Regions from separate parts of the Mesorhizobium sp. P2_H9 genome, predicted to be linked through region 2. Evidence: predicted binding sites of a transcription regulator. Region 2 holds the regulator's gene; the other holds the start of a gene.
The links. Region 2 encodes HrcA, which represses chaperone genes, less so after heat shock. Its sites were predicted from a motif close to GTTAGCACTCNCNNNNNGNGAGTGCTAAC; they were not measured.
Positions count from the first base shown of each region.

Region 1: a site for HrcA is predicted at 6,787-6,815, ahead of AC1DXN_RS01265 (co-chaperone GroES). Genes of this name have one in related genera too.

Region 1 is NZ_JBFUFX010000001.1:234,948-249,215, reverse strand. It holds gene AC1DXN_RS01295 (GcvT family protein) at 1-1,535, shown strand, start outside; gene AC1DXN_RS01290 (trimethylamine methyltransferase family protein) at 1,548-3,101, shown strand; gene AC1DXN_RS01285 (SPW repeat protein) at 3,184-3,543, opposite strand; partial or broken gene AC1DXN_RS01280 (NAD(P)-dependent oxidoreductase) at 3,655-4,286, opposite strand; gene AC1DXN_RS01275 (hypothetical protein) at 4,421-4,585, opposite strand; gene groL (chaperonin GroEL) at 4,727-6,352, opposite strand; gene AC1DXN_RS01265 (co-chaperone GroES) at 6,402-6,734, opposite strand; gene AC1DXN_RS01260 (hypothetical protein) at 6,983-7,246, shown strand; gene AC1DXN_RS01255 (DUF1488 family protein) at 7,243-7,509, shown strand; gene AC1DXN_RS01250 (DUF6500 family protein) at 7,569-7,793, opposite strand; gene AC1DXN_RS01245 (hypothetical protein) at 7,862-8,053, opposite strand; gene AC1DXN_RS01240 (hypothetical protein) at 8,101-8,298, opposite strand; gene AC1DXN_RS01235 (DUF3168 domain-containing protein) at 8,548-8,955, shown strand; gene AC1DXN_RS01230 (hypothetical protein) at 9,129-9,428, shown strand; gene AC1DXN_RS01225 (response regulator transcription factor) at 9,536-10,201, shown strand; gene AC1DXN_RS01220 (ATP-binding protein) at 10,248-11,624, shown strand; gene AC1DXN_RS01215 (hypothetical protein) at 11,754-12,200, shown strand; gene ccmI (c-type cytochrome biogenesis protein CcmI) at 12,384-13,523, shown strand; gene ccmE (cytochrome c maturation protein CcmE) at 13,527-13,970, shown strand; gene AC1DXN_RS01200 (heme lyase CcmF/NrfE family subunit) at 13,982-14,268, shown strand, end outside.
Region 2 is NZ_JBFUFX010000021.1:36,512-50,779, forward strand. It holds gene queG (tRNA epoxyqueuosine(34) reductase QueG) at 1-654, opposite strand, end outside; gene AC1DXN_RS29250 (glutathione S-transferase family protein) at 635-1,327, opposite strand; gene AC1DXN_RS29255 (undecaprenyl-diphosphate phosphatase) at 1,501-2,307, shown strand; gene AC1DXN_RS29260 (YraN family protein) at 2,568-2,945, opposite strand; gene rsmI (16S rRNA (cytidine(1402)-2'-O)-methyltransferase) at 2,938-3,852, opposite strand; gene AC1DXN_RS29270 (hypothetical protein) at 4,016-4,201, shown strand; gene AC1DXN_RS29275 (hypothetical protein) at 4,209-4,394, shown strand; gene AC1DXN_RS29280 (low molecular weight protein tyrosine phosphatase family protein) at 4,430-4,753, opposite strand; gene hemW (radical SAM family heme chaperone HemW) at 4,759-5,922, opposite strand; gene rdgB (RdgB/HAM1 family non-canonical purine NTP pyrophosphatase) at 5,934-6,581, opposite strand; gene AC1DXN_RS29295 (VOC family protein) at 6,581-6,991, opposite strand; gene rph (ribonuclease PH) at 7,006-7,722, opposite strand; gene hrcA (heat-inducible transcriptional repressor HrcA) at 7,977-9,062, shown strand; gene AC1DXN_RS29310 (hypothetical protein) at 9,143-9,340, shown strand; gene AC1DXN_RS29315 (PQQ-dependent sugar dehydrogenase) at 9,430-10,776, shown strand; gene AC1DXN_RS29320 (LysE family translocator) at 10,846-11,463, shown strand; gene cysK (cysteine synthase A) at 11,635-12,615, shown strand; gene AC1DXN_RS29330 (glutathione S-transferase family protein) at 12,731-13,351, shown strand; gene AC1DXN_RS29335 (RNA polymerase sigma factor) at 13,388-14,268, opposite strand, start outside.

The sequences.
Region 1 (14,268 bases), on a different contig from region 2:
ACCGCATCAGCCCGGAACTCTCCAGGGCCTATCTGCGCTTTCCTTGCCTGGCGACGGCCGGCATCCGCAAATGGGTCAACGGCGCCTTCACCTTCACGCCGGACGGCAACCCGCTCGTCGGTCCGGTGCGCGGCCTCAAAAACTACTGGGTCGCGTGCGGCGTCATGGCCGGCTTCAGCCAGGGCGGCGGCGTCGGCAAATCGCTGGCCGAGTGGATGATCCACGGCGAGCCGCAAGCCGACATTTTTGGCATGGACATCGCCCGCTATGGCGCCTTTGCCGCCAACCGCGAATATTTAAAGCAGACGACACGCCAGTTCTATTCGCGCCGCTTCGTCATGACCTTTCCCAACGAGCGCCTGCCGGCCGGCCGGCCGCTGAAACGCCCCGGCGCCTATGACGGGATGACGGCGGCGGGCTGCGAATGGACGTCGTCCTGGGGCTTGGAAATCCCGGCCTATTTCGCACCCATGGGTTTTCGCGAAAACACCACGCTGAAACGCTCCAACGCCTTCGACATCGTCGGCGACGAGGCGCTGCAGGTGCGCCGCGCCGCCGGTCTCATCGATACTTCGGCCTTTTCGCGTTACGCGGTGTCAGGCCCGGGCGCCGAGGCCTGGCTCGACCGGCTGCTTGCCTCGAAATTGCCGAAACGGGGGCAAGCCAAGCTCGCGCCGATGCTCGGCCATGACGGCCGGCTGAAGGGCGATTTCACAGTCTTCAACTGGGGCGGCGGAACGTACTGGATCATGGGCTCCTACTATCTCCGGGAGTTCCACATGCGCTGGTTCGAGGCGCATGCGGCCGACGGCGTTTCGATCATAGACCTCTCCGACATCATGGCCGGCTTCCTCGTCACTGGACCGAATGCGCGGGCCATCGTGGCGCGCACGACGCACCAGGATGTCTTGGCCGATGCCTTGCCGTTCATGGCCTGCGGCGAGTTCGACATCGGCATGGTTCGCGCGCGGGTTGCCCGCCTTTCCATCGCCGGCGAAGTCGGCTTTGAGATCAACTGTCCGGCCAGCATGCATGCCACTTTGCGCGAAACACTGCTCGCCGCCGGCGAGGATCTCGGCCTTGCCGAAATCGGCTTCTATGCGCTGAACGCACTCAGGCTGGAAAAGAGCTTTGGCATCTGGTCGCGCGAATTCACCCAGGCCTATACGCCAGCCCAAACCGGCCTCGACCGTTTCATCGCCTTCGGCAAGGGCGATTTCATCGGTCGCGAGGCGGCGTTGCGGCAACGGGACGATGGCAGCGTCCAACAACGCCTGGTGACGCTGGAAATCGACGCCGTCGACGCCGACGCCAGTGGTTTCGAACCGGTCTGGCACAACGGCCGGCGCGTTGGCTTCGTCACCTCCGGCGGCTATGGCTATACGGTCGGCAAGAGCCTGGCGCTGGCGCTCGTCGATCGCGATTTCGTCGGCGAAGGCACGGCGCTGTCGGTGCATATTGTCGGCATAGAGCGGCCGGCGCGCGTCATCCCGGCCTCGCCCTACGATCCCGAGGGGAAGGCGATGCGGCAATGAGGAGGTTTGGCCATGGTCGATGACGCCGCACGTGACGTCAGGCGCGAGCGCCGGCGCGGACGAACCGGCGAAGCCGGCAGCGAGTCCAGCCGCCGGCCGGATTATCGTTCGCTGAAAAACCCGTTCCTGCCGCAGCCGATCTTTTCGAACGACCAGGTCGCCGCCATCCACGACACGGCGCTGCGTGTGCTTGAGGAGCTCGGCGTCAAGGTGCTGCTGACCGAAGCGCGGCGCATCTTCGCCGGCGCCGGCGCGCTCGTCGATGAAGACAGCCAGATGGTGCGCATCGGTCGCGATATCGTGGCGGCAGCACTGGCCTCGGCTCCCAAATCGATCCGGGCGCTGGCCGGCGACCGTTCCCGCGACCTCATGCTCGAACTGGGCTCGATGACGTTCCTGGCTGGAGCCGGCGCCCCCAACGTCACCGATCTCGAGCGCGGCCGGCGGCCGGGGACGCTTGCCGCTTTCGAGGATCTCATGCGGTTGGTGCAGCATTTCGACGTTCTGCACATGCTGGGCCCCTGCATCGAGCCGCAGGACATCGACAATCGCTTCCGCCACTATGCCGTCAATCGTGCGCAGCTGACACTGTCCGACAAATTCCCGTTCGTCTTTGCCCGCGGCACGCCGCAAGTCGAGGACGGCTTCGAGATGTTGCGTCTGGCGCGCGGCCTGTCGGAGGACGCATTTCGTTCTGGCGCCCATTGCTACACCATCATCAACACCAACTCGCCGCGCCAGCTCGACATTCCGATGGCGCAAGGCATCATCGACTTCGCCAAAGCCGGGCAAGTGCTGATCATCACGCCGTTTTGCCTGGCGGGCGCCATGGCGCCGATCACCGTCGCCGGCGCGCTGACGCTGCAGCACGCCGAGGCGTTGGCCGGGCTGGCGCTGGCGCAGATCGTGCGGCCAGGTGCGCCGGTGGTCTACGGCTCGTTCTCGTCCAATGTCGACATGAAGTCGGGCGCGCCGGCCTTTGGCACGCCCGAGCATGTCAAGGCGACGTTGGGCGCCGGCCAGCTGGCGCGCTTCACCGGCCTGCCCTGGCGTTCCGGCGGCGGCAGCGCCGCCAACATCTCGGACGCGCAGGCCGCACACGAAACGCAGTTCGCGCTGTGGGGTTCGGTGCTGGCTGGCGCCACAGTGTGCATCCATGCAGCCGGCTGGCTCGAAGGCGGCCTCAGCGTCTCCTTCGAAAAGCTGATCACCGACATCGAGGCACTGCAGACCGTCGCGGAACTGTGCGCCGCCACACCCGGTGATGAGGATGCGATCGGTTTTGAGGCCATTGCCGAAGTGCAGCCGGGCGGGCATTTCTTCTCGGCCGGACACACGATGGCGCGCTACCGCACCGCTTTCTATGAGCCGCTGGTGGCCGATTGGTCGAATTTCGGCAACTGGACGCTTTCAGGGTCGAAGACAGCGACCGAGCGCGCCACCGGCATCTGGAAACGGACGCTTGCCGACTTCACGCCGCCGGTGTCCGCCATCGCCACCGCAGGCATTCTCGATGAGTTCATCGCCCGGCGCACTGAACAAGGCGGCGCGGCGCCGGTCTCGTGAGGTGGTGCCGGCTGGCGCATCGCTCTCAGCGATCAGCGGAGCCCGCCGCTCACGCGCCGGGCCCCTCCTTTGTCGTCACCGATCACGCATGCGCGTGCGGGTGATGGACGTCCCAGACTGCCCAGGCCGATGCGGCAACCACCAGCACGCCCAGGATGACATGCGTCGCCATCGCGTCAGCGTTGGCCACGAACCCCAGCAGCCAGGGTGAAACGATCAGCCAAAGTCCGAGAACAAGGTTCACCCACTCTTCCCACTCGGCGAATACGGAGAGCGTCGCGAAGGCCAGCGCACCGAGCACAACGCCAACAATCCAGGCGTTGTAAGCGGCAGTGGTTTCAGCGGCGAAGCCGATTATCCAGGGTGAGATGAACAGGCAAACGGCAAGGATCAGATTGATCAGATCCTGGCCACGTTTTCCTTCCATGAGTTTATTGGCCATGACAACCTCCATAGAGAAGCTTGACCAAAGCACTGCGTTTCGCGTGCACCGCACGCTTAGTCATTGATATAATTACGCTTCAAATGGCCTTCAAGGACCTGCCTAGGGAGGTCAGCGCAGGATGGCGACCGCCTTGCGCGAGTAGATGGTATCGTCGAGCTGGCCGAGCATGAAGGCCGCCACATCGGCACGTGCCAATGTTGGCAACAGGGACGACGCCCGAATACCGTTGCCGTGGCGGAATTTGCCAGTTGCCGCAGCGTTTATGAGCTTTGGTGGCCGCACAATGGTCCAGTCGAGACTGGATTGGACGATAAGGTTTTCCTTCGCCTCGTGATCGGCCACTTCACGACGCAGCACAAGCGGTACGATGATGCCGCAGAGCAGCGGCCCCAATTGCCGCCGGCTGTCGCGGACGCCAAGGAACGAAAGATAGATGAGCCGGCCGGTCCGGTCCGCTGCATGGCATCGACGATGAAGCCGATGCCGGCAACCACAACCGGGTCGTGTTTCAGCGGAACGCCGACCCCGAGACAGCTGAAAACCGCTTCATGGCCGGGAACGGCGCGCTCCACCGCCTGCCGGTCGGCGACGTCTCCGACAATCACCCTCAGGTTTTCATGGCTGACGGCAAGCTTGCTTGGGGTGCGAACGAAGGCGGTCACGGCATGGCCCTTTGCCAGCGCTGCCGAGACGAGGACTCGTCCAGTCGCACCTGAGGCGCCAAAGATCAGCAGTTTCATCTCCGCCTCCTGGACGGCTACAGCCAGGCTTGCGACCAACGTTCAATGACAGGCGCCCCTGCGTGGGTGCGCTGCCGATCACCCGTATCTTAACACGGCGGGCGCTGGGCTCGTGACGAAACGCGGCGCGCGCCTCACATCGGGCGTTTGTCGCCGGCCTTTTGCGGATCGCGGCGTATCGTGCCGGTGTCGGTCTGTCTGTGCTTGTCGGCGGCAATCCTGCGGATGCGGTCGAAGCGGCTTTCCTCGGCCGGCTTGGTCGCCGGAACGCCATTTGGCTTCGGGACGAAGGTAATCATCTGTCGATCTCCCTGTCGTTGCTGACTGATGGAACTCTTCCTGACTGGCGGAAATCCTTGGCGCGCCGGGGGAGTGCTCCCGGCGGCCGTTGTTCTGGTTTGGCCCGTCCGGCTTTGCCGGGCGGGCACTTCAGGCGATGGTCAGTAGCCGCTCATGCCGCCGCCGGCCGAAGCCGCGGCATCCTTGGCCGGGATGTCGGTGATCATGGCTTCCGCGGTGATCAACAGCGCAGCGATCGAGCCGGCGTCCTGCAATGCGGTGCGCACCACTTTCGCCGGGTCGACGATGCCGGCCTTGATCATGTCGACATAGATCTCGTTCTGGGCATCAAAACCCTGATTGTGATCCTTGCTGTCGGAGAGCTTGCCGACGACGATCGAACCTTCGACGCCGGAATTCTCGGCGATCTGGCGGATCGGCGCTTCGAGTGCCCGAAGCACGATCGAGATGCCTGCATTCACATCGGCATTGGCGCCGGTCATCCCGTTGAGCACCGACCTGGCGCGCAGCAGTGCGACACCGCCGCCGGGAACGATGCCTTCTTCAACCGCCGCGCGCGTGGCGTTCAGTGCATCGTCGATGCGGTCCTTCTTTTCCTTGACTTCCGACTCGGTGACGCCGCCGACACGGATGACGGCAACGCCGCCCGACAGCTTGGCGAGACGCTCCTGCAGCTTTTCCTTGTCGTAGTCCGAGGTGGTTTCCTCGATCTGCCCTTTGATCTGCGAGACGCGCGCCTGGATGGTCGCCTTCGGGCCGGCGCCGTCGATGATCGTCGTCGTGTCCTTCTCGATCAGCACGCGCTTGGCGCGGCCGAGCATGTCGATGGTGATGTTTTCCAGCTTGATGCCGAGATCCTCGGAAATCATCTGGCCGGCGGTTAGCACGGCAATGTCTTCCAGCATCGCCTTGCGGCGATCGCCGAAGCCCGGCGCCTTGACGGCCGCAACCTTGAGGCCGCCGCGCAGCTTGTTGACGACCAAAGTCGCCAGCGCTTCGCCTTCGACGTCCTCGGAGATGATCAGCAGCGGCTTGCCGCTTTGCACGACTGCTTCGAGGATCGGCAGCAGCGCCTGCAGATTGCCGAGCTTCTTTTCATGGATGAGGACGTAGGGATCCTCTAGCTCGACGCGCATCTTCTCGGCATTGGTGACGAAGTAGGGCGAGAGATAACCGCGGTCGAACTGCATACCCTCGACGACGTCGAGCTCGGTGTCGGCGGTCTTGGCTTCCTCGACGGTGATGACACCGTCATTGCCGACCTTGTCCATCGCCTTGGCGATCATGGCGCCGACGGTGGCGTCGCCATTGGCGGCGATCGTGCCGACCTGCGCGATCTCTGCCGACGACTTGACCTTCTTGGCACGCGCCTGGATTTCCTTGACCACGGCGGTCACGGCAAGGTCGATGCCGCGCTTGAGGTCCATCGGGTTCATGCCGGCGGCAACGAACTTGGCGCCTTCGCGCAGGATCGAAGCGGCCAGCACCGTGGCGGTGGTGGTGCCGTCACCGGCGAGGTCGTTGGTCTTCGAGGCCACTTCGCGCACCATCTGCGCGCCCATGTTCTCGAACTTGTCGGCAAGTTCGATTTCCTTGGCAACGGTGACGCCGTCCTTGGTGATGCGCGGGGCGCCATAGGCCTTGTCGATGATGACGTTGCGACCCTTGGGACCGAGCGTCACCTTGACGGCATTGTTGAGGATCTCGACGCCGCGCAGCATGCGGTCACGGGCATCGGTGGAGAATTTGATTTCCTTGGCAGACATGATTTTTCATCCAGTTCGTTTGGAGAGCAGCAAGGCATGGACAGCGTCGTCAGGCGGCTTTCTTGGTCGCCACGGTCTTGTCGATGGTCTCGCTCTTGTCGATGATGCCCATAATGTCGGCTTCCTTCATGATCAGAAGGTCCTCGCCATCGATCTTGACCTCGGTTCCGGACCATTTGCCGAACAGGATGAAGTCGCCGGCCTTGACGTCGAGCGCAATCAGCGCACCGCTTTCGTCGCGTGCGCCCGGCCCAACGGCGATCACTTCGCCTTCCTGCGGCTTTTCCTTGGCATTGTCGGGGATGATGATGCCGCCCTTGGATTTGGTGTCGCTTTCCGCGCGCCTGATGACGACGCGGTCGTGGAGTGGCCGAAATTTCATGGGGACTTCTTTCTGGGGCCGGCATAGGCGGCCGCTGCCTCCATATAGGCCCGTTGGCACTCGATAGATAGGAGTGCCAAAAATTAATCGCGGGACGGCAGAAATATTGGGTAGTATTATTCGACCGGTTCAATTCCGGGAATTCGAAGATCGCAAAATAATCCGAAAATTGAAATTTCGCTTTCGAGTGCCTATTTTAGCGGGGAAACGCATTTTCACATTCTCGCGTCAAAAAGGAGATTTCGTCCATGGCTGAAGTCGCTCAAACGATCATGGAAAAAGCTGAGGCACGCTTCGTCGACAAGCAGAAGAAAACCGCCGAGCGCAGCAAGGCGACTGCCGAATATATGTCCGAGGCGAGGCTCCGCGTCATCAAGACGGCCAGGCTGCGCGAATTGCGGCTGGCCAAGGAAGAGGCCGACCGGGTGGCGGAAGCCTTGAACCCGACGCCGAAGAAGAAGCGGGCGGCAGTCAAGAAAGCCGTCGCCGCGCCAAAGGGAGTAAAATCATGAGCCTTACATTCCCCAACCGAAGCCGCAGCTATGACGAGGCGGGCAAGCGTATCCGCTTTGTCGGCCATGACGGCATGTTTCAGATTTCCTTCTCTGTCACCGCCGATGCCATCTCGAAGGCGCCATCGGGGACGGCGACCTCCGAGGCCACCTATCTGGCGGCCTTCGACACGGCGTCCAGCTCCATCCACGACATTGCCAGGAACGCCTATGCCCGCACCCGCAGGAGCATGTATGTGCTGACCGCGGCTGATTTCGGCTAATGCACGTCGCCCAAAACTGCGCAGCTTTTTTGGGATAACGACGTGTATGAAATCTAGGATCAGCCGGCGTCCATCTCCTCGACCATGGCCCGTATCTTCACGGCCCTTTCAAAATGGTCGAGCCGGTGGGTTCTGATCCACCATTCCGCAGCTTCCATGAGAAGTTCGGGGTCGTCATTCCTGTTTGCAAAGAACGCATAGAACGACAGGCTGACGCCGGCGCCTTTCTCCGCGATCTTGCGGTCGCAGACGTCCAGGACCTTCTGTTTCAGGCTCGGTCTCACGGCAATCCCCTGTCTGTAGAACATTCAGCCGATGCGCACCCTTCCGCGGTAATCCGCCCGGGTTACGATCAGGTCCCGCGGTCTGCTTTCGCCCGCCGCTTGACGTCTCGGCTATTCAGCCGGTCGACCGTCGCCTCGGCGTCACGCATGTCCATGCCGACCATCACCTGGTGCTTGAGCTCGACGGGCTGGCCGGTGAAAATATCGAAAATGGTCCAGCTGCCAGGCTGCTCCATGCGCAGTGCGTAGCGGTTTGCCATGCTGACGTCCTTTGATTGCCACGTTCGAGCGACCGACGTCGCTGGCGTCAGGCCTTGGTGATGAAGAACACCGCCGCCAGTACAACGACTGTCCAGACCACCACGGACAGCTTCAAAACCAGGCCACCATGTGCAGACAGGGCCGCCCGCAGGCTGGTCATCGTCTTCTCCAGTCCCTTCGACGCGGTCGGCGCGGCAATCACGACCGGCGCCTTGACCCCGAGTCTTCCGAAGACAGGCAGCACCGATGGCTCGCGCACGAAAATGACCTCGACTGTTTTGGAGAAGACCAGGCGCCGTCATAGCACCGTTTTTCAAACACCTTGCATACCAAATAAAAACCAGCTTGGCCGTAAGGGGCGCCGCTGCCGCCAAGGGCCGCACATGACGACCGGGGTGATCTAGCGCCGGAACATCAGCGCGGTTAGGCTGGAACGAGAAAGCGTTGACGGGTGCGCAGCCTGTTCAACTGCGAAGGGCGAGGGGATTGACGAATGACGGCGCCCGGCGATTTGCAGCAGGCCTTGTTCCAGAGATTGAAAAGCGATGCGCCGCTGTCGGCGCTGTTGGCTGGCGCCGGCCTGCTTGAGCAGGCAACCGACAACGTCGCCTTTCCCTACGTGACCTGCGGCCTGACCAGCGCTTTTGATTGGGACACTGGCGCCGATAACAACGCCGATCAGCTGGTGACACTGCATGTCTGGTCAAAGGCCCATGGCGAAGCCGAGACGCTTGCCATCATGGACCGCATCAAGGCGCGCCTCGCCGACGCGGCGCTGGTCATCGGCCCGCGTGGCCAGACACGGCTGTCGCTGGAGTTCGCCGAGGCCCGTTATGACGAGGATCTTGCCGTCCATCATGGGCTGCTGCGCTTTCGCGCCATCACGCGGGAAGACGCCTGAGCGCTTTCAATATCGGTGAAACGGAGTCTAGACTGGACTTACGCCGGTTTCACCGGGTTGGGCGGTGAAATCTCAGGTTGAATGTCTCGAGTTGCAAGGGGTGTGGCGGGCATGTTTTCAGTAGCCTTCACCGTTCATTTCACGTTCAGCACCGATGCGTTACAACGCTGACCATGACAACGCTTCGCTCCCATCTCCGAACCGCGACACTGGCGCTTTGCGCGGCCGGACTGTTTGCGTCGCAGGCGACCGCGATGCAGGTCGCCATGCCCGCGCAGGTCCAGCCGATCGTATTGGCCGCGTCCGACTGCTACGCGATCGGCCAGCAGGTTGCCGAGCAGAGCGGTGGCACGCTGGCCAAGGCGTCGCAGTCGACGCGCGGCGGCCAGCCGGTCTGCGTCATCGTCGTGCTTGTCCCGGGCAAGGACGGACAGCGCCCGCGCCGTTCCGAAATCATCGTTCCGCAGAACTGACCCGATCTTCCATCCTACTGGCCTCCGTTTCCCAGGCTGCTGGAATCGGCCTATATCTGAGCCCGACGCTTCAACAGGCCAACTCTTCAACAGGTATCGATCCCCGCATGCGCGTACTCGTGGTCGAAGATGACAAGGATCTCAACCGGCAGATATCGGATGCGCTGGTCGACGCCGGTTATGTCGTCGACCGCGCCTTTGACGGCGAGGAAGGGCATTTTCTCGGCGACACCGAACCCTATGATGCCGTCGTGCTCGACATCGGCCTGCCGCAGATGGACGGCATCAGCGTCGTCGAGCGCTGGCGTCGCGGCGGCCGCAAGATGCCGGTACTGATCCTGACGGCGCGCGATCGCTGGAGCGACAAGGTCTCCGGCATCGACGCCGGCGCCGACGACTACGTCACCAAGCCGTTCCATATCGAAGAGGTGTTGGCCAGGGTCAGGGCGCTGATCCGGCGCGCCGCCGGCCATGCCTCATCCGAATTGACCTGCGGGCCGCTGCGCCTCGACACCAAGGCTTCCAAGGCCGACGTCAACGGCGTGCCGCTGAAGCTGACCTCGCACGAGTTCCGCCTGCTTGCCTATCTGATGCATCACATGGGCGAGGTGGTCTCGCGCACCGAGCTGGTCGAGCATCTCTACGACCAGGATTTCGACCGCGATTCCAACACTATCGAGGTTTTCGTGGGCCGGCTTCGCAAGAAAATGGGCATCGACATGATCGAAACCGTGCGTGGCATGGGCTATCGCATGCGCGAACCGGAGGCGTAAGGCGGAACCTCTTCCTACAAAGCTGGCCGCCTCAAAAGCGCTTTCAGTGCGGTTCTGGCCGCGTTCGCTGGCGTTTCGCGTCATCGCCTTTTCCACGGTCTGGGCGATCCTGACGCTTGTCGTCATCTTCACCCTCATCACCACGCTCTATCGCCAGGCCAGCGAGCGTGGTTTCGACAGCCTGCTTTCGGCGCATCTGTTCAACCTGATCGGCTCCGTCGGTGTCTCCGAAGGCGGGCAGCTGACCGGCGCCCCCGACCTTGGCGATCTCCGTTTCTCGGAACCGAATTCAGGCTGGTACTGGTCGGTGGAACCGGCCTCGGAGGGCGTTCATGGCGACCTGCATTCGTCCTCGATGACCAAGACCATCCCGTCGCCAAGCATCGCCGAAGTCCCCTTCAATGCCAGCTTCCAGCGCAGCTATGCGAGCGAAGGCATCAAGGGCGAGGCGGTGGAAGTGTTCGAGAGCGAATTCGTCCTCGATTCGAAAAACCGTGCGGCGCGCTTCCGCGTCATGGGCAACCAGAGCGAGCTTGAACAGGAGATCGGCAGCTTCCAGCGCCGTCTGTTGACCTATCTCTCCCTGTTCGGCGTCGGCATGATCGCCATCAACGCCATCGCCATCCTGCTTGGCCTGCAGCCATTGCGCCGGGTCCGCAACGCGCTCGCAATGGTGCGCGAAGGAACCGCGCAAAGGCTCGACGGCCGCTTCCCGGCCGAGATCGAACCGCTCGCCAACGAAACCAATGCGCTGATCGAGAACAACAAGCGCATCGTCGAGCGCTCGCGCACGCAGGTCGGCAATCTTGCCCATTCGCTGAAGACGCCGCTGGCGGTGCTCATCAATGAGGGCCGGGCACTCGGCGGCGCCAAGGGCCAACTCATCGCCGAGCAGGCAGCCTCGATGCAAAAGCAGGTCGACCACTATCTGCAGCGGGCCCGTGTCGCCGCGCAGCGCGACAGCGTCGTCTACCGCACGCCGGTGGCGCCGCTGGTCCAGCGCATGGTGCGGGTGCTGCAGAAGCTCAACCCGCAGACCAGCCTCTCGCTGTCCTTGCCGGCCTCCGACATCGTCTTTGCCGGCGAGCGCGAGGATCTGGAGGAGTTGCTCGGCAATCTGCTCGAAAACGCAATGAAATGGGCAAAGAGCGCCGTCGCTATCACCGTCAGGCCGGTTGTCGGCAAGGACGGCGCGGCAAACCTGTTCGAGATCGATATCGACGATGACGGTCCGGGCATTCCCGAAGACAAAGCGCGCGAGGCGCTGAAGCGTGGCCGGCGCCTCGACGAGACAAAGCCGGGGACGGGGTTGGGACTTGCCATTGTCGCCGACCTCGTCAACGAGTATGGAGGCGTTCTGGCGCTGGAACGCTCCGTCATGGGCGGGTTGAAGGCGGTGGTTCGATTGCGGAGCCTTCAGTGATACTTTTCCAAGCGGCTGCGTGCAGCCAAATTTCCGACAAATATCAATACTATGGCCACATCAGCTTTCCGATGACGCGGCCCCCGGCTCATCCACAGCAGGCATAACTCAAGAAAACCGGTTGTTGGCATGAAGATTCGCGTCGCGCTCCTTTCCGCACTGGTGGCCCTTTCGGGCTGCGGGACGCTGGGCAAGGGCAGTGGCCCGGACATCACGGTCACCGAGCCGCCAGCGACGAACCCTCCGTCCGGCGCCAAGGTCACGGCGACGATCATCTCGGCCATGGCCGGCGGCCTAGTTGGCGGATCGATCGGCTCAGGTCTCAGCGACGCCGAAAAGCGCAGCGCGCTGGAGGCGGAATACAAGGCGCTTGAATATACGGCGAGCGGCCAGAAGGTGACGTGGAAGAGCGACCGGACCGCCCATTACGGCGAAGTCGTCGCCGCCCAGCCCTATCGCGTCGGTTCGCAGGACTGCCGCCAGTACACCCACACCGTCTTTACCGGCACCGCCGGCGCCACCGCGCGCGGAACCGCCTGCCGCAACGCCGATGGCAGCTGGACGCCGCTGACTTGATCAATGCATGTCGCCCAAAGGCGCGCAGCGGTTTTGGGACAACGACATGCATAAAACAAAGATCGGGCCGGATACTGACTCGGTCCGGTTGATATCGATCAAGGACATGCGGCGCGCCTGTCGTCAAAGCGTCGCAGGACGCCTGTGTTGGCAGGGCAGGGCGCTGCCGCTATTGGATGAGACATGCTGTTCTGGGTCATAGCCGCAATCCTCACGCTGGGCGCAAGCCTGGCGGTGCTGCTGCCGCTGGCCGGCGGCGCCAAGGGTGCTTCGACCAGCAGCGATCACGACCTGGAAGTCTATCGCGACCAATTGGCCGAGCTTGACCGCGATGCGGCGCGCGGCCTGATCCAGCCGGCGGAAGCCGAAGAGGCGCGCGCCGAAATCGCCCGCCGCATCCTTCGCCTGGACAGTGCCGGCCCGGCCGACAAGGCGGTGACACGGCAGCCGTCAAGGGCAACACGTCTGGTCGCAACCGCTGCCGTATTGGTGGTTCCCCTGGTCAGCTGGGGCCTTTACAGCCAGCTAGGCTCGCCTGATCTGCCGTCGCAGCCACTCAGCGAGCGGCTGGCCAAGAACCCCGCCGATAGCTCGGTCGACGAACTGGTGGCGCGCGCCGAAGCCCACCTTGCCGCCAACCCTGGGGATGGCCGCGGCTGGGACGTGCTGGCCCCGGTCTATCTGCGCCTGCAGCGATTTGCCGATGCAGTGACAGCCTATCGCAATGCCATTCGCCTCGATGGCGACAGCGCTGCCCGTCAGGCCGGCCTCGGCGAGGCGATCGCCAACGCCGCCGGCGGCATCGTCTCGGCGGATGCTCAAACCGCTTTCGAGGCGGCGCTGAAGCTCGATCCGGCAAATCCGAAGGCGTCCTTCTATCTGGCCATGGCGCTGGCGCAGGAAGGCCAGACCGACAAGGCCATTGCGGCCTGGCAAACCATGCTCGCCACGCTGCCGCCGGACTCGCCATGGCGCGGCGCGGTGCAGCAGGCCCTGGTGGAATCCGGCAATCGTGCCGTGGCGTCCGGACAGCCGGCGAAGGGCCCTGACGCTGCGGATGTCGATGCGGCCTCGTCGATGTCACCGCAGGACAGGGAGGCGATGATCAACACCATGGTCGCCGGCCTCGACGAGAAACTGAAGCAAAATCCGCGCGACGCGGAAGGATGGATGAAGCTCGTTCGTTCCTATGTCGTGCTGGGCAAGGCCGACCAGGCACGCGATGCGCTCAATCGCGGTATCGCCGTGTTTGGGGCGGACAGTGATGAAGCGAAGAAATTCACCGCCTTTGCCGCTTCGCTCGGCGTGACGGCGACGGAGTAGACCATGACGCGCAAACAGAAACGACTGTCGGTGATCGCCGGTGGGCTGGCGTTTCTCGGTGCCGCCACCGGTCTCACCTTCTATGCGCTCGGCCAGAAGGCCTCCTATTTCTACATGCCCGCCGATCTGACCACTGCCAGCCTGCAGCCGGGACAGCGCATCAGGCTCGGCGGCCTCGTCGAAAAGGGCACGATCGAGCGTGGCCAGGGCGCAACCGTCGCCTTTTCCGTCACCGACAAGCAGAAATCGGTCAAGGTCACCTATACCGGAATCCTGCCCGACCTGTTCCGCGAAGAGCAGGGCGTCATCACCGAAGGCGCCTTCGGCCCGGACGGCACCTTTGTCGCCGACAGCGTGCTGGCCAAGCACGACGAAAACTACATGCCCAAGGAAGTGGCCGACGGCCTCAAGGCCAAGGGCGTGTGGCAGGAGAGCAAAAGTGAATAGCGAAAACCATCATGGTTGAAACCGGGCATTTCGCGCTGGTTCTCGCGTTCGCGCTGTCGCTGGTGCAGACGCTGGTGCCGCTGTTTGGCGCCCGCACCGACAACCAGAAGATGATGGCTGTCGGCGGTCCGGCGGCGGTGACCGGCTTTGCCCTGACCGCGCTGTCCTTCGCCGCACTGGCGACAGCCTATGCAAGCTCCGATTTTTCGGTGGCGAGTGTGTGGGAAAACTCGCATTCGCTACAGCCGCTGATCTACAAGATCACCGGCACCTGGGGCAACCATGAAGGCTCGATGCT
Region 2 (14,268 bases):
GCGCCGCGCATCGAGCCGGTAGGGTGCCGGAAAGGCGTCGGTCGGGCAGGCGTCGAGGCAGGCGCGGCAGGAGCCGCAATGGTCGATCTCCGCCCGGTCGGGCTCGAGTTCGGCCGTGGTAAAAATGGTGCCGAGGAACAGCCAGGAGCCATGCTCGCGGCTGACCAGATTGGTGTGCTTGCCTTGCCAGCCGAGCCCGGCGGCTTCGGCCAGCGGCTTTTCCATCACCGGCGCGGTGTCGACGAACACTTTCACGTCGCCGCCGGCACGCGCCACGATCTTGCCGGCGATTTCCTTCAGCCGGCCTTTCATCACCTCGTGATAGTCGCGGTTCTGCGCATAGACGGAGATGGCGCCGCGGTGGCGCCGGGCTTGCAGCGCGCGCGGGTCGTGGTCCGGACCATAATTCATGGCCAGCACCACAATGGACCGAACCTCAGGCCAAAGTACCGTCGGTTCGCCCCGGCGCTCAAGCGTCTCGGCGATCCAGCCCATCGAGCCATGAAAACCGTCGGCGACGAATTCGGCGAGCCGCGCGGGCGCCAGCGGAATCGCGCCGGGCGTGGTGACGGCAACCGCATCGAAACCGGCGCGCCGCGCTTCACGGTCGATCAGCGCGCGCAGGGTTTCGCTCTTAGAAGTCGAGGTCCGCATAATGCGACACCGGTGACAGGCCGCGCACCCGGTCGGACAGAAGCGGCCGGAACGACGGTCGCGATTTGACCCGCGTGTACCATTCGCGCGCCGCGGTGTGTTCGCGCCAGTCGATCTCGCCGAGATAATCCAGCACCGACAGCGTTGCAGCCGCCGCGAGGTCGGCATAGGTCACCCTTGAGCCGGCCAGCCAGTGGCGGGTGCCGGCCAGCCAGTTGGTGTATTTCATGTGCTGGCGGATGTTGGCGCGCGCAGCACGGATCGCCGCCGAATCGGGCGAGCCGCCGCCCGCCGTCTCCGGCATGACCGGCTTCAGCACGCGTTCGCGTACCAGATGCCTTGTCACTTCGCCTTCGGCCTTGGTGAGATACCAGTCGGTCAGACGGCGGATTTCGGCGCGCTCCATCGGGTCTTCAGCAAACAGCCGCTTGTCGCGCTTCAACACGCCGCGCGTCTCGTCGAGATATTCGGCAATCACCATGGCGCCGACGATCGGCACGTCGCCTTCGGCCAACAGGATCGGCAAGGTTCCGGCCGGGTTCAGCGCCAAAAACTCCTTGCGCCGCGTCCACGGCTTTTCCTCGATCAGCGCCAGCTCCTCGCCATACTCGCCGAAGGCGAGGCGAACGAAGCGGCAGGTGGCGAACATCGGGTGGTGGAAAAGCGTCAGCATGGTCCCGCGATAATAAGGCGCACTGGCGAATCGCCGGCGGCGCCGGTAAGTCTTGGCCGCCCGGATTCCGGGCCGTCAGGGTGTTGCGACCTATAGGGGGACTTCCGCGCCGTGACAAGCAAGCCCTTTCGCAAGCCGTTTTCTCAAGCGCTCACGTCAATGCCGAGGTTGCCATGGAAAGCCAGACCATCGTCGAAGCCCTGTTGCTCGGCCTGCTGGAGGGGCTGACCGAGTTCATTCCGGTCTCCTCGACCGGTCATATCCTGCTAGCCGGCCATTTTCTCGGCTTCCACTCGACCGGCAAGGCTTTTGAGATCCTGATCCAGCTCGGCGCCATCCTGGCCATCCTCAGCGTCTATTTCCGCCGCCTGTGGCAGATGCTGATCGACCTGCCGCATGACCGGCTGACGCGGCATTTCGTCATCGGCATCCTCATCGCCTTCCTGCCGGCGGCACTCATCGGCGCGCTGGCGCATGATTTCATCAAGACGGTGCTGTTCGAATCGCCGAGGCTGATCTGCATCATGCTGATCATCGGCGGCGTCATCCTGCTGGCGGTCGATCGCATGAACCTCAAGCCGGTCTACCGCGACGTCGAGCGCTTTCCGACGCGGCTCTATCTGCAGATCGGCCTGTTCCAGTGCCTGTCGCTGATCCCCGGGACGTCGCGTTCCGGCTCGACCATCGTCGGCGCGCTGCTTCTCGGCGTCGACAAGCGTGCGGCGGCGGAGTTCTCCTTCTTCCTCGCCATCCCGACCATGGTCGGCGCCTTCGCCTTCGACCTGTTCAAGAACCGCAATGTGCTCAGCACCGCTGACCTGCCGATCATCGCCATCGGTTTCGTCGCCGCCTTCATCACCGCACTGATCGTCGTCCGCTTCCTGCTCGACTACGTCTCGCGCAACGGCTACTCGCTGTTCGGCTGGTGGCGGCTGGTGGTTGGCATAGTCGGGCTGGCGGCGCTGTTCGTCTGGGGGTGAGGAGTGGTCCGCAGCCTCCGCGACTTCGTCATCCACGGGCGGAGCAAGGAGCGTAGCGACGCGGCGCAGACCCGAGGATCCATGCCGTGAAGTCGACCGAAGAACGTGGTCGGGATAGCTCTCGTCAGGCACCCTGCTTGATCCTCCAGATTTTCCACCGCAGAAGCGCACATAGGTCGCGGCATGGATCCCAGGGTCTCCGCGACGTCGCTCCGCTCCTGCTTCGCCCTAGGATGACGAAGGAAGGGTGCCGACCTCAGCTAATCCCTCCCATAAAACACATTCTCGACATGCACCGGCCAGCGCCAGGGCAGCACCGCCACCATGTCGAAACGCATCGACAGTTTTCCATAATCCCGCTGCCGCATCAGCCAGAGATCGGCCGCACCCTCGATGCGGCGCTCCGATTCGTGGGCAATGGCTTCCATGGCCTCGATCAGCGAGCGCCGCGCCTTGACCTCGACGAACAGCACCAGATTGCCGCGCCGCGCGATCAGGTCGATTTCGCCGAGCTTGGTGCGATAGCGGCGGGCCAATATCCGATAGCCTTTCAGCATCAAAGCCGCTGCCGCCAGCCATTCGCCGCGATGGCCGCGCCGATAGGCCTTTTGACGGCTGGCGCTTGGGCGCTCAGCCACCGCCGCTTTCTCCGCCGCCGTCCTTCAGCTCGAGCAGCCGCCGGTAGAGCGCCTGTTTCTGACCGCCGGTCATCTTCGCCGCTTCCGCCGCTGCCTTTGAGGCCGGCATCTCGGCGGCGAGCGACAGCAGCAGCCGGTCGATATCGGCGGGTTGGTCGGCCTTGGCCTCAGCGGGCCCGACGCAGATGACGATCTCGCCCTTCGGCGTGTCGGCCGCCGCATAGTGGTCGGCCAGCATTTGCAATGTGCCGGTGCGCATTTCCTCAAAGGTCTTGGTCAGCTCGCGGCCGATCGCGGCTTTCCGCTCGCCGCCCAGCACGTCCACCATGGCGACCAGCGTCTCGGCCAGCCGGCGCGGCGATTCGAAGAAGATCAGCGTCGCCGGCACTGCCTTGAACGTCTCCAGCTTGGTCAGCCGCTGTCCGGTTTTGACGGGCAAAAAACCGGCAAACAGGAAGGCGTCGGACGGCAGGCCGGACGCCGTCAGTGCGGCAAGCGGTGCCGACGGGCCGGGGATCGGCACGACGCGAATGCCGTGGTCGATGGCTTCGCCGACCAGCCGGTAGCCGGGATCGGAGATCAGCGGCGTGCCGGCGTCGGAGATCAACGCCACGCTCTGCCCGGCCTGCAGGGCCGCGATCAGTTTTGGCCCGGCCTCGCCGGCATTGTGCTCGTGATAGGCTGACGTGCGGCGGCGAATGCCATAGCGGTCGAGCAGCACGCGCGAAACCCGGGTGTCCTCGCAGGCGACGACGTCGGCGGCGGCCAGCGTTTCCAGCGCGCGCAGCGTGATGTCGGAGAGATTGCCGATCGGCGTCGCCACCAGATAGAGCGCCGGCTGCAGCGGCCGGACCGATATCTCGGTCTGCCCGATCACATAGCTGCGTTTTGCCGTATCACCGGTCACCAGTGCCCCTGATATTTCGAATGCGTTTACCCTGTTTGGCACGGAGCAGGCGCGGTTGCAAAACGTGACCGCGATGTAATGTGGCCGCCATGCCTTTGCCACAGTGGGGAACGAAACCAAGCCCGGCGAATTTACCCCCTGAGTCTCTGAGGAGGAGGACAGGATGGACAGCCTGAAGATCCAGGACGTTTTCGAGCCCTACTATGCCGGCCGCAAGCGCTTTGCCGCGCCGAAGGACAGCGTGCCGAGCGAAAAAGGCAACAGACAGTCGCAAAAGCCTGTCCCGCGCGCGCCGGCAGCGGAGATCAGGCTTTCCGACAACGAACCCGACAGCACGACGGAGCACTGACCGGACGATGCCCAATCGCTTCGATATTTTCATCACCCGTCTTGAAACGAAAACCACCAGGGAAGGCGTCCCGCCGCATCCTATTGCCGACCAGCATATCCGCCGCGACAAGGGCACTGCCAAGCAGGTCCGGCCTGGGGAGGCGCTTGCCGAAAAAGACCGCACCAAACGCCGCCACAAACACGACGCCTAGGCGCCATATGCACGGAATGGCGGTTCTAGAACGCCTTAGCCCAGATACCTGGACACCCGTGCCTTCAGCAGATCAATCAGCTCCAGATCCATGAATTCGTAGTCGTCGGGGATGTCGAGGCAGATCACCCGGGCCTTGCTCAGGCTGTCCCTAAATCTCTTCTGCAGTTTGGTGCGGTGCGCCTTCTCCATGACGAAGATGATGTCGGCCCACGCCACCAGCTCATGCGTCAGCGGCGTGTCGGCATCGTGGTTTGTTCCCGCCGATGCGACCTCGATATCCTGGCGCTTGGAAAACACCTGCTCGGCAGTCGGGCTGCGCAAGCGGTTCTGGCTGCAGACGAAGAGCACGTTTTTCAAAGGGGTTATCTCGCCAGATCCGCCACCACGGCGTCGAGCACGATCATGCCGGCGGCCGTGGCGCGCAGCCGGGCGTTGCCGATCGGCGCCACCAGCCCTTCGTCCTGCAGTACCGTCAGCCGCGCCGTCGACAGGCTGCGTCCGGAAAACGCTTCGTAGCGCGACAGGTCGATGCCTTCGGCGAGCCGCAAGCCCATCAACAGGAACTCGTCGGCCTCCTCCGAACGGGTCAGGATTTCGCCACCGGTGACGCCATGAGCCTTGGCCTCGACCAGATTGGCCCAGGTCTCCGGCATTCTCTCGGCGATCGTGACTGTGCGGCGGCCGTTTTCGATGAAGCGGCCATGCGCGCCGGGGCCGACGCCGACATATTCGCCATAGCGCCAATAGGTGAGGTTGTGCCGGCTTTCCGCGCCTGGCCGGGCGTGGTTGGAGATCTCATAGGCCGGCAGCCCGTGCGCCGCGGTGATTTCCTGCGTCAGCGCATAGAGGTCGGCGGCGTGGTCATTGTCGGGAATGGCAAACTTCTTTGCCGCATGCAGCGCGTGGAACGGCGTGCCTTCCTCGATCGTCAGCTGATAGAGCGACAGATGGTCGGCGGCGTGGCCGATCGCCTGTTCGAGCTCCAATGCCCAAGCCTCTGGCGTCTGGCCGGGCCGCGCATAGATCAGGTCGAACGACAGCCGCGGAAAGATTTCGCGCGCCAGCCCGATCGCATGCAGCGCCTCATCGACATTGTGCAAGCGGCCGAGAAAACGCAAATCCTTGTCGTTCAGCGCCTGCACGCCGAGCGACACCCGGTTGACGCCGGCCGCGCGATAGCCGCGAAAGCGCTCCGCCTCGACCGAGGACGGATTGGCTTCCAGCGTCACCTCGATGCCATCGGGCACCGTCCAGTTTTTGGCCACCGCGTCCAGCACCGCCGCCACCGTTTCCGGTTTCATCAGTGACGGCGTGCCGCCGCCGAGAAAAATGCTGGTGACGTCGCGCGGTCCGGTGCGTTCGCGCATGGTCTTGAGCTCGGTCTCGAAGGCGCGGGCAAAACGCTCCTGGTCGACGGGCTGGTGGCGGACATGGCTGTTGAAGTCGCAATAGGGGCACTTGGCCGCACAGAACGGCCAATGGATGTAGACGCCGAAGCCGGGGCTGCGGTCGAGGGGCATGGTCATGCCGGACCCAATCATTCCGAACCAAGTCGCGCTTGGGCGAATTTCTGGAAGGCGCGGGCGCGGTGCGACAATGCGGTCGGCTGGCCGGGCTTCCAGCCGTGTTTTTCCTCGGCACTCATCTCGCCAAAAGTCTTGTCGAAACCATTGGGCAAAAACACCGGGTCGTAGCCGAAGCCGAGCTCGCCGCGCGGCGGCCACACCAGCGTTCCCTCGGCCTCGCCGCGATAGTACTCGGCATCGCCGTCGGGAAAGGCCAGGCAAATGACGGCGACGAAGCGGCCCTTGCGCTGTTCCGGCAGAGCCGCGCCGACTTCCTGCAGCGCCACTTCGGTGCGCTGCATGGCCATGCCGAAGTCGCGCGAACCATCCGGCGTCTCGGCCCAATTGGCGGTGTAGACGCCGGGCGCGCCGTCGAGCGCATCGACGCACAGGCCGGAATCGTCCGACAGCGCCGGCAGGCCGGTCGCCTTGGCCGCGGCCAGCGCCTTGATGTAGGCGTTTTCCTCAAACGTGGTGCCGGTCTCGTCCGGCTCCGGCAGGCCATAGTCCTTGGCCGATTTCGCTTCGAAGCCGAACGGCCCCATCAGATCGGCGAATTCGCGCAATTTGCCGGCATTATGGCTGGCAACGACGATCTTCTTGCCATCGAGAGAATGCATCAAAGGCCCCAGATTCTTGGCTCGGCGAATTCGATCGAGTTGCCCGAGGGGTCGCGAATATAGATCGAGCGGCCGCCTTGCGGCCATTCGAACTCACTTTCGATGGCGATCTTTTTCGCCTCGAGATGCGCCTTCCAGCGGGCGATCTCGGCAGCGCTTGCCGCAAAGCAGAGGTGGCCGTCGCCAACCGTGCCGTGCGGCGGCACCTTCAGCCGCGCATCGGGCGCCGGCGGGACTTTCGTCGCCTCGGCATTGAAGACCAGCAGCACGCCGGAACCGCAGCGGAAGAAAATGTGCCTGCCGTCGACCTTGCCGAGCAGATCGAGGCCGAGGATGTCGGTGTAGAACGCTTCGGCCGCCGCCAGATCGGTGACGTAGAGGGCTGATTCCAGGATGGCGGCGGGGGTCATCGTGAAGCCGAAGGTTACGCCACAGCCATCTGCTGCAGGCTGACCAGCCGCTGGATGCCTTTCTTGGCCAAGCCCATCAGCGCCGCGAACTGATCCTCGGAAAAAGGCTCGCCCTCGGCCGTGCCCTGGATCTCGACGATGCCGCCCTTGCCGGTCATGACGAAATTGGCGTCGGTACCGGCCGAGGAATCCTCGACATAATCGAGGTCGATGACCGGCTGGCCGTCATGGATGCCGCAGGAGATCGCCGCGACATGATCCTTCAGCACCTTGGCGACGCTGGCCATCTGCCGGGCTTCCATCCAGCGCAGGCAGTCGTAGAGCGCCACCCAGCCGCCGGTGATCGAAGCGGTGCGGGTGCCGCCGTCGGCCTGGATGACATCGCAGTCGACGGTGATCTGCTGTTCGCCCAGCGCCTGCAGGTCGACCACGGCGCGCAAAGAGCGGCCGATCAGACGCTGGATTTCCAGCGTGCGGCCGCCTTGCTTGCCGGCGGACGCCTCGCGGCGCATGCGCTCGCCGGTCGAGCGTGGCAGCATGCCGTATTCGGCCGTCACCCAGCCCTTGCCGGAGTTGCGCATCCAGCCCGGCACCTTCTCCTCAAGGCTCGCCGTACACAGCACATGCGTGTCGCCGAACTTCACCAGGCACGAGCCTTCGGCGTGCTTGGAGACGCCGCGCTCGAAGGAGATGGCGCGCATTTCGTCGAATTGGCGTTTGGAAGGGCGCATTCAGGCTGTTTTCCTATGTTTTTCGGAATCGTGGCCGGCTTGTAACCGCATGGGGCCCATGGCGCAAAGGAAAATGGCCGACACAGGCGCCGGGCGACCTGACACAGGCGCCGGGCGACCTGACACAGGCGCCGGGCGACCTGACACAGGCGCCGGGTGATCTGGCACAGACACCGAGTGATCTGAGACACAGACACCGGGTTGCGCGGGCGCCGGTGAAGTCTATATCCTTTAGCCGGAGGTTTTTGGCTCGAATGACCAAGGCAGTTGCCGAACCCAGTTTGCTGTCGCCCGCGCTGCAGTCGCTTGATATGCGCTCGCGCGATATTTTTCGGCGCATCGTCGATTCCTATCTGAAGGACGGCGAACCTGTGGGCTCGCGCAGCCTGTCGCGCATCCTGCCATCGTCGCTGTCGCCGGCCACCATCCGCAATGTGATGAGCGACCTCGAGCATCTCGGCCTGATCTACGCTCCGCACATTTCCGCCGGTCGCTTGCCGACCCAGGCCGGGCTGCGGTTTTTCGTCGATGCTTTCATGGAACTGGGCGATCTCTCCGACGAGGAGCGCCGCACCATCGAGGCGCAGGTGCGCGCCTCCGGCTCGGGCGCGACGCTGGAACACATGCTGACCGAAGCCAGCCAGATGCTGTCCGGCATGTCGCGCGGCGCCGGCCTGGTGCTGACCGCCAAGAACGAAGTGGCGCTCAAGCATATCGAATTCATCCAGCTCGAGCCGACCAAGGCGCTGGCCGTGCTGGTGTCGCAGAACGGCGACGTCGAAAACCGTGTCATCGACCTGCCCGCCGGCGTCACCGTCTCGCAGTTGCATGAAGCCTCCAACTTCCTCAACGCCCACATCCGCGGCCGCACGCTGGCCGAGGCGCGGGTCGAGATCGCCCGCGTCAAGGAAGAGACCAAGGCGGCGCTCGACACGCTGTCGCAGGATCTGGTCGAGAAAGGCCTAGCGGTCTGGGCCGGCGCCGACAGCGGCCTGCCGGCGCGGCTCATCGTCCGCGGCCGCGCCAACCTGCTCGAAAATGTCACCGCCCACGCCGAGATCGAGCTGCTGCGGCATCTGTTCGAGGACATGGAGACGCAGGACGGGCTGATCCAGCTGCTCGACCTCGCCGAAGAAGGCTCCGGCGTGCGCATCTTCATCGGCTCGGAAAACAAGCTGTTTTCGCTGTCGGGTTCGTCGCTGGTCGTCGCGCCCTATCGCGACAAGGACGCCCGCGTCATCGGCGCGCTCGGCGTCATCGGCCCAACCCGGCTGAACTACGCCCGCATCGTGCCAATGGTCGACTATACGGCGCAGCTGATATCGCGCATGCTCCGTTGAGGTGTATTGATATTCAGGTGAGGTCGGCCTGACCTGAATATCAAGTTGCCTCATGGCAAGGCTGCGCAAGGAGAAAAACAATGGCTTTCGAAGAGATCAAGGCGCAGATCAGCCTGCTGCTCGAAGAGATGGTCAACCAGCCGGAGGATCAGCATGAGGTGCAGGAACAGCTGCGCGAGAAGCTGAGGGAAATGCGGGCCATGGGCCTGCCGCTGCCGGCCGATCTCGTCGAGCTGGAAAAGCGCCTCGACGACGATTTCTACGCCGCCGGAAACTGAGTCTCGATCCCTTCAACACCCCGTGTGATGCGGAACGACCGACGAGCCCACCCGTTTCGCCGTGTCGAGGTGAAGCCATGGAGTTCAGCATGATGCGATTTGCCGGTCCGACGGCTATTTCCGCCGCCTTGTTTTTCGCCATGGCGGCATTTGCCCAAGCGGATCAGCCGCTGCTGAAAGGCGAAGCCGCCTTTGGCGACTGGAGGGACGACAGGCCGGGCGTGCGGCGCCTGATCCTGCCTGAGGATCTGCAGGCGCCCTTCCTTACCGAATCCGCATCCAATGGCGCCGGCCTGGCGGACCGGCCGGAAGGCGCCAGGCCGCAGATGCCGCCGGGTTTTTCGGCCGAGATGATCGCCTCAGGCATCGCCAGCCCGCGCGTCGTGCGCGTCGCGCCCAATGGCGACCTCTTCGTCGCCGACAGCAGGGCCAACCAGATCCGCGTCTATCGTCTCACGCAGGGCAGCGCCAAACCCGCCGAGGAGGCGATCTTCGCCAACGGCCTCACCCAGCCCTATGGCATCGCCTTCTATCCCAAGGGAGACAGTCCGCAATGGGTCTATGTCGCCAACAGCAACAGCGTCGTTCGCTTTGCCTATCGCGACGGCGACCTCAAGGCTTCCGGCCAGCCGGAAACCGTCGTAGCCAACATTCCCTCGAGCCACCACTGGACCCGCGACATCGCCTTCTCGCCTGATGGCAAGACGCTCTATCTCTCGGTCGGCTCCGGTTCGAACGTCGCCGAGGGCATGGGCAAGCGGCCCAAGGGCGGCCTCGACGCCTGGGCCAAGTCAATGCCGCTGGGTGCGGCCTGGGGCGCCGAGGATGGTCGCGCCGATGTGCTGGCCTTCGATCCCGACGGCAAGAATGGCCGCATCGTCGCCACCGGCCTGCGCAATTGTTCGGGCATGACCGTGCAGCCGGCCACCGGCGCGCTCTGGTGTGTGGTCAATGAGCGCGACGCGCTCGGCGACAATGTGCCGTTCGAATACGCAACCACCGTCAAGGATGGTGCCTTCTACGGTTGGCCCTGGTACTATATCGGCAACAATGAGGATCCGCGCCACAAGGGCGAACGCACCGACCTCGCCGGCAAGGCCACCATCCCCGATGTGCTGATCCAGGCCCATTCGGCGCCGCTCAACATCGCCTTCTATACTGGCGGGAATTTTCCGCCCGACTATCAGGGCGATGCCTTCGTCGCCCTGCACGGCTCGTGGAATCGCGGCATCCGCACCGGCTACAAGGTGGTCAGGTTGCGGTTCAAGGACGGCAAGCCGACCGGCGAGTATGAGGATTTCATCACCGGCTTCGTCATCTCCGACGACGAGGTCTGGGGCCGCCCGGTCGGCGTGGCGGTGGCAAAGGATGGCGCGCTGATCGTCACCGAAGACGGCAGCGGCACCATCTGGCGCATCACCCATGGCGGCTCCTGACCCACTGGTGCAATCGAATCCGGCCTTGAGGGAATTCACCCTCACCCGGCTTTGCGCTAAAGCTGTCGCATGACCCTTACCGGATTCCTCGCCTACAGCGCCGCTCTCGGCATCGCCGCCGCCATTCCCGGCCCCGGCGTCACAGCACTTGTGGCGCGGGCGCTCGGCTCCGGCTTTCGTTCGTCGCTGGCGATGTCGTTTGGGCTGATGCTCGGCGACGTCACCTATCTCACCGCCGTGGTGCTCGGCCTCGCCTTCGTCGCCCAGACTTTTGGCATGGTCTTCCTGGCCATCAAATGGCTCGGCGTTGCCTATCTGGCCTTCCTCGGCTGGCGCTTCTGGACCAGCGGCATCACACCCGAAACGGTCGAGGCGAAAAAGGGCAAGGGCGGACTGCTGTCCAGCTTCATCGCCGGCCTCACCGTCACGCTTGGCAATCCGAAGACGATGATCTTCTACCTCGCCATCACGCCGACCATCGTCGACCTGAAGACCATCACGCTCGTCGACTACGGCATCCTGGTCGCGCTCACCGTCGTCGTGCTGCTGGTGGTGCTGGTGCCTTATCTGGCGCTGGCGGCAAAGGCGCGCTGGTTCCTTAAGTCGCCGCGCGCGCTGAAAGCCCTGAACCGCACCGCCGCCGGCTTCATGGTCGGCGCGGCGGCAGCGATTGCCGCTCGCCAATAGGCGCGTTTCGGCCAAGCCATTCCAGAATCGGCTCGTTTCAGGAAACCGTTTTCCGATGCCGGGGTGCTTTAAGCACAGGCTCCACTCGGATATTTCCGGTCGACAGCTTATCTTGCCGGCCATACCCTGACGCCTAGAGTCCACTTGCCTGAAATCCTGGGAGCGAAACCAATGAACAAGCCCGTCACCTCAGCGCGCGTGCCCGGTCGCGGCCGCATCTACAATTCGATCACAGAGACGATCGGCGACACACCGCTGGTGCGGCTCGACAAGTTCGCCAGGGAAAAGGGCGTCGTCGCCAATCTTCTGGCCAAGCTCGAATTCTTCAACCCCATCGCCTCGGTCAAGGACCGCATCGGCGTGGCGATGATCGAAGCGCTCGAGGCGTCCGGCAGGATTACGCCCGGCAAGACCACGCTGGTCGAGCCGACCTCCGGCAACACCGGCATCGCGCTCGCCTTTGCCGCTGCCGCCAAGGGCTACAAGCTGATATTGACCATGCCTGAGACCATGTCGGTAGAGCGCCGCAAGATGCTGGCGCTGCTCGGCGCCGAACTGGTGCTGACCGAGGGTCCGAAAGGCATGAAGGGCGCCATCGCCAAGGCCGACGAACTGGCCGCGACGCTGCCCGACGCCGTCATCCCGCAGCAGTTCGAAAATCCCGCCAATCCGGAGATACACCGCACCACGACGGCCGAGGAAATCTGGAACGACACCCATGGCGAGGTCGACATTTTCGTCGCCGGCATCGGCACCGGTGGCACCATCACCGGCGTTGGCCAGGTGCTTAAGAAGCGCAAACCGTCGGTCCATGTCGTCGCTGTCGAGCCTGAGGCGTCGCCAGTGCTGTCCGGCGGCCAGCCCGGCCCGCACAAGATCCAGGGCATCGGCGCCGGCTTCGCGCCAAAAATCCTCGACACGACGATCTATGACGAGATCGTCAGGGTCTCGAACGAGGATTCGGTCGCCAATGCCCGCCTCGTCGCCCGCCTCGAGGGCGTGCCGGTCGGCATCTCGTCGGGCGCCGCCCTGCAGGCAGCCATCGTCGTCGGCTCGCGACCGGAGAACAAGGGCAAGAACCTGGTGGTGATCATCCCATCCTTCGCCGAACGCTATCTGTCGACGATTCTGTTTGAAGGGCTTGGCTCGTAGGTTTCGCTGGACCGCCGAAAAAACCCTCCGTGGCCGCTGCCGCTCGCTTGAGCGGGACGCGGCTTGCGTGTCCAATGGCCGCCGGCCTGCTTTGCGCAGGCCGGCGGAGGACTTCATGTACAAACTCTATACGCGCCCCAACAGCGGCGGCTTCGTCGTCGAGGCAGCCCTTGCGCTGGCCGGAGTGCCGTTCGACCAGATCGACGTCCCGAAGCCGCCGGACCCGACCTTTCTCGACATCAGTCCGTTGAACCAGGTTCCGGTGCTGACCTTGCCGGACGGCAACTCGATCACCGAGTCGGCGGCCATGTGCATCCTGCTTGCCGAGCGTCACCCGGAGGCGGATCTGGCGCCAGCAATCGGTTCACCTGCTCGCGCCGATTTCCTGCGCTGGATGACCTTCATGTCGTCGGTCATTTACCCGGCCGCCCTAAGGTTCTTCTACGCGCATCGCTACACGGCCGACCCCGGCGGCGTGGAAGCCGTCAAGGAGGCGGCGGTTGCCGAGATGGATCGCGACTTTGCCATTGTCGACGCCGCCCTCGAAAACCGCGAGTGGCTGGTCGGCGACCGGCTCTCGCTGGCCGACATCTATCTCGTCATGCTGGTCGCCTGGCATCCCGAGGTCGAGAAAGTTCGAACCGCCTGGCCGAACATCGAACGCCTGTGGGCCGGGTTGCGCCAGCATCCGGTGATGCGGAAGCTGAACGCCTCGCATGACATGTGGCCGGCCTGAACGAATTGCTGGCAGCGAAGCGACGTTTCCCGGCGCTCAATTCTTCAGCGCGGCGCGCTTTGCCTGCAGGAACCGGCGCACGGCCGGGTCGCGTTCGAGGCCGATCGCCCGGTCATAGGCCTCGCTGGCCTGCGGTATGTTGCCGAGCCTGGCCAGCAGACCGGCGCGGGCCGCCCAATAGGGCTGGTAGTCGTCAAGCCGCTTGTCGTCACCCAGCACGTAAAGCGCCGCCAGCCCTGCCGCAGCACCTTCGGCCTCGGCAATCGCCACCGCGCGGTTGATCGACACCACGGGCGAACCGGCAATTACCGACAAGGCATCATAAAGCTCCCGGATCGCCACCCAGTCGGTCCGGCCGGTCAGCCGCCGAGTCGTGTGGGCGGATTGCACGGCCGCCTCGAGCTGATAGCGGCCGATGACGCCTTTGCCGGCGGCGTGTCTGAGCAAGGCCTCCGCCTCGTCGATCAGGGCATCATCCCACAGCGCAAGATCCTGCTCGGCCAGTGGCACGTAGTCCCCGGCGGCGTTGCGCCGCGCCGCACGCCGCGCTTCGGCAAACAGCATCAGCGCCAGCAGCCCCAGTGCCTCCGGTTCGTCAGGCATCAGCGAGGCGACCAGCCGGCCGAGCCAGATGCCTTCGGTGGCAAGGTTGCGCCCTCGCGTTTCTGTGCCGGCGGGGTCCGACCAGCCTTCGGCAAAGGCGGCGTAGATCGCCTCCAGCACCGTGTCCAGCCGCTCGCCAAGCTCTTCCCGCTCCGGCACGCGGAACGGAATGCCGGTCTCGCGGATACGCGACTTGGCGCGCACCAGGCGCTGGCTCATCGTCGCCGGCGACACCAGGAAAGCGGAAGCGATCGTTGCGGCGTCGAAGCCCAGAACCGTCTGCAGGATCAGCGGCGCCCGCACGCCAGCCTCGA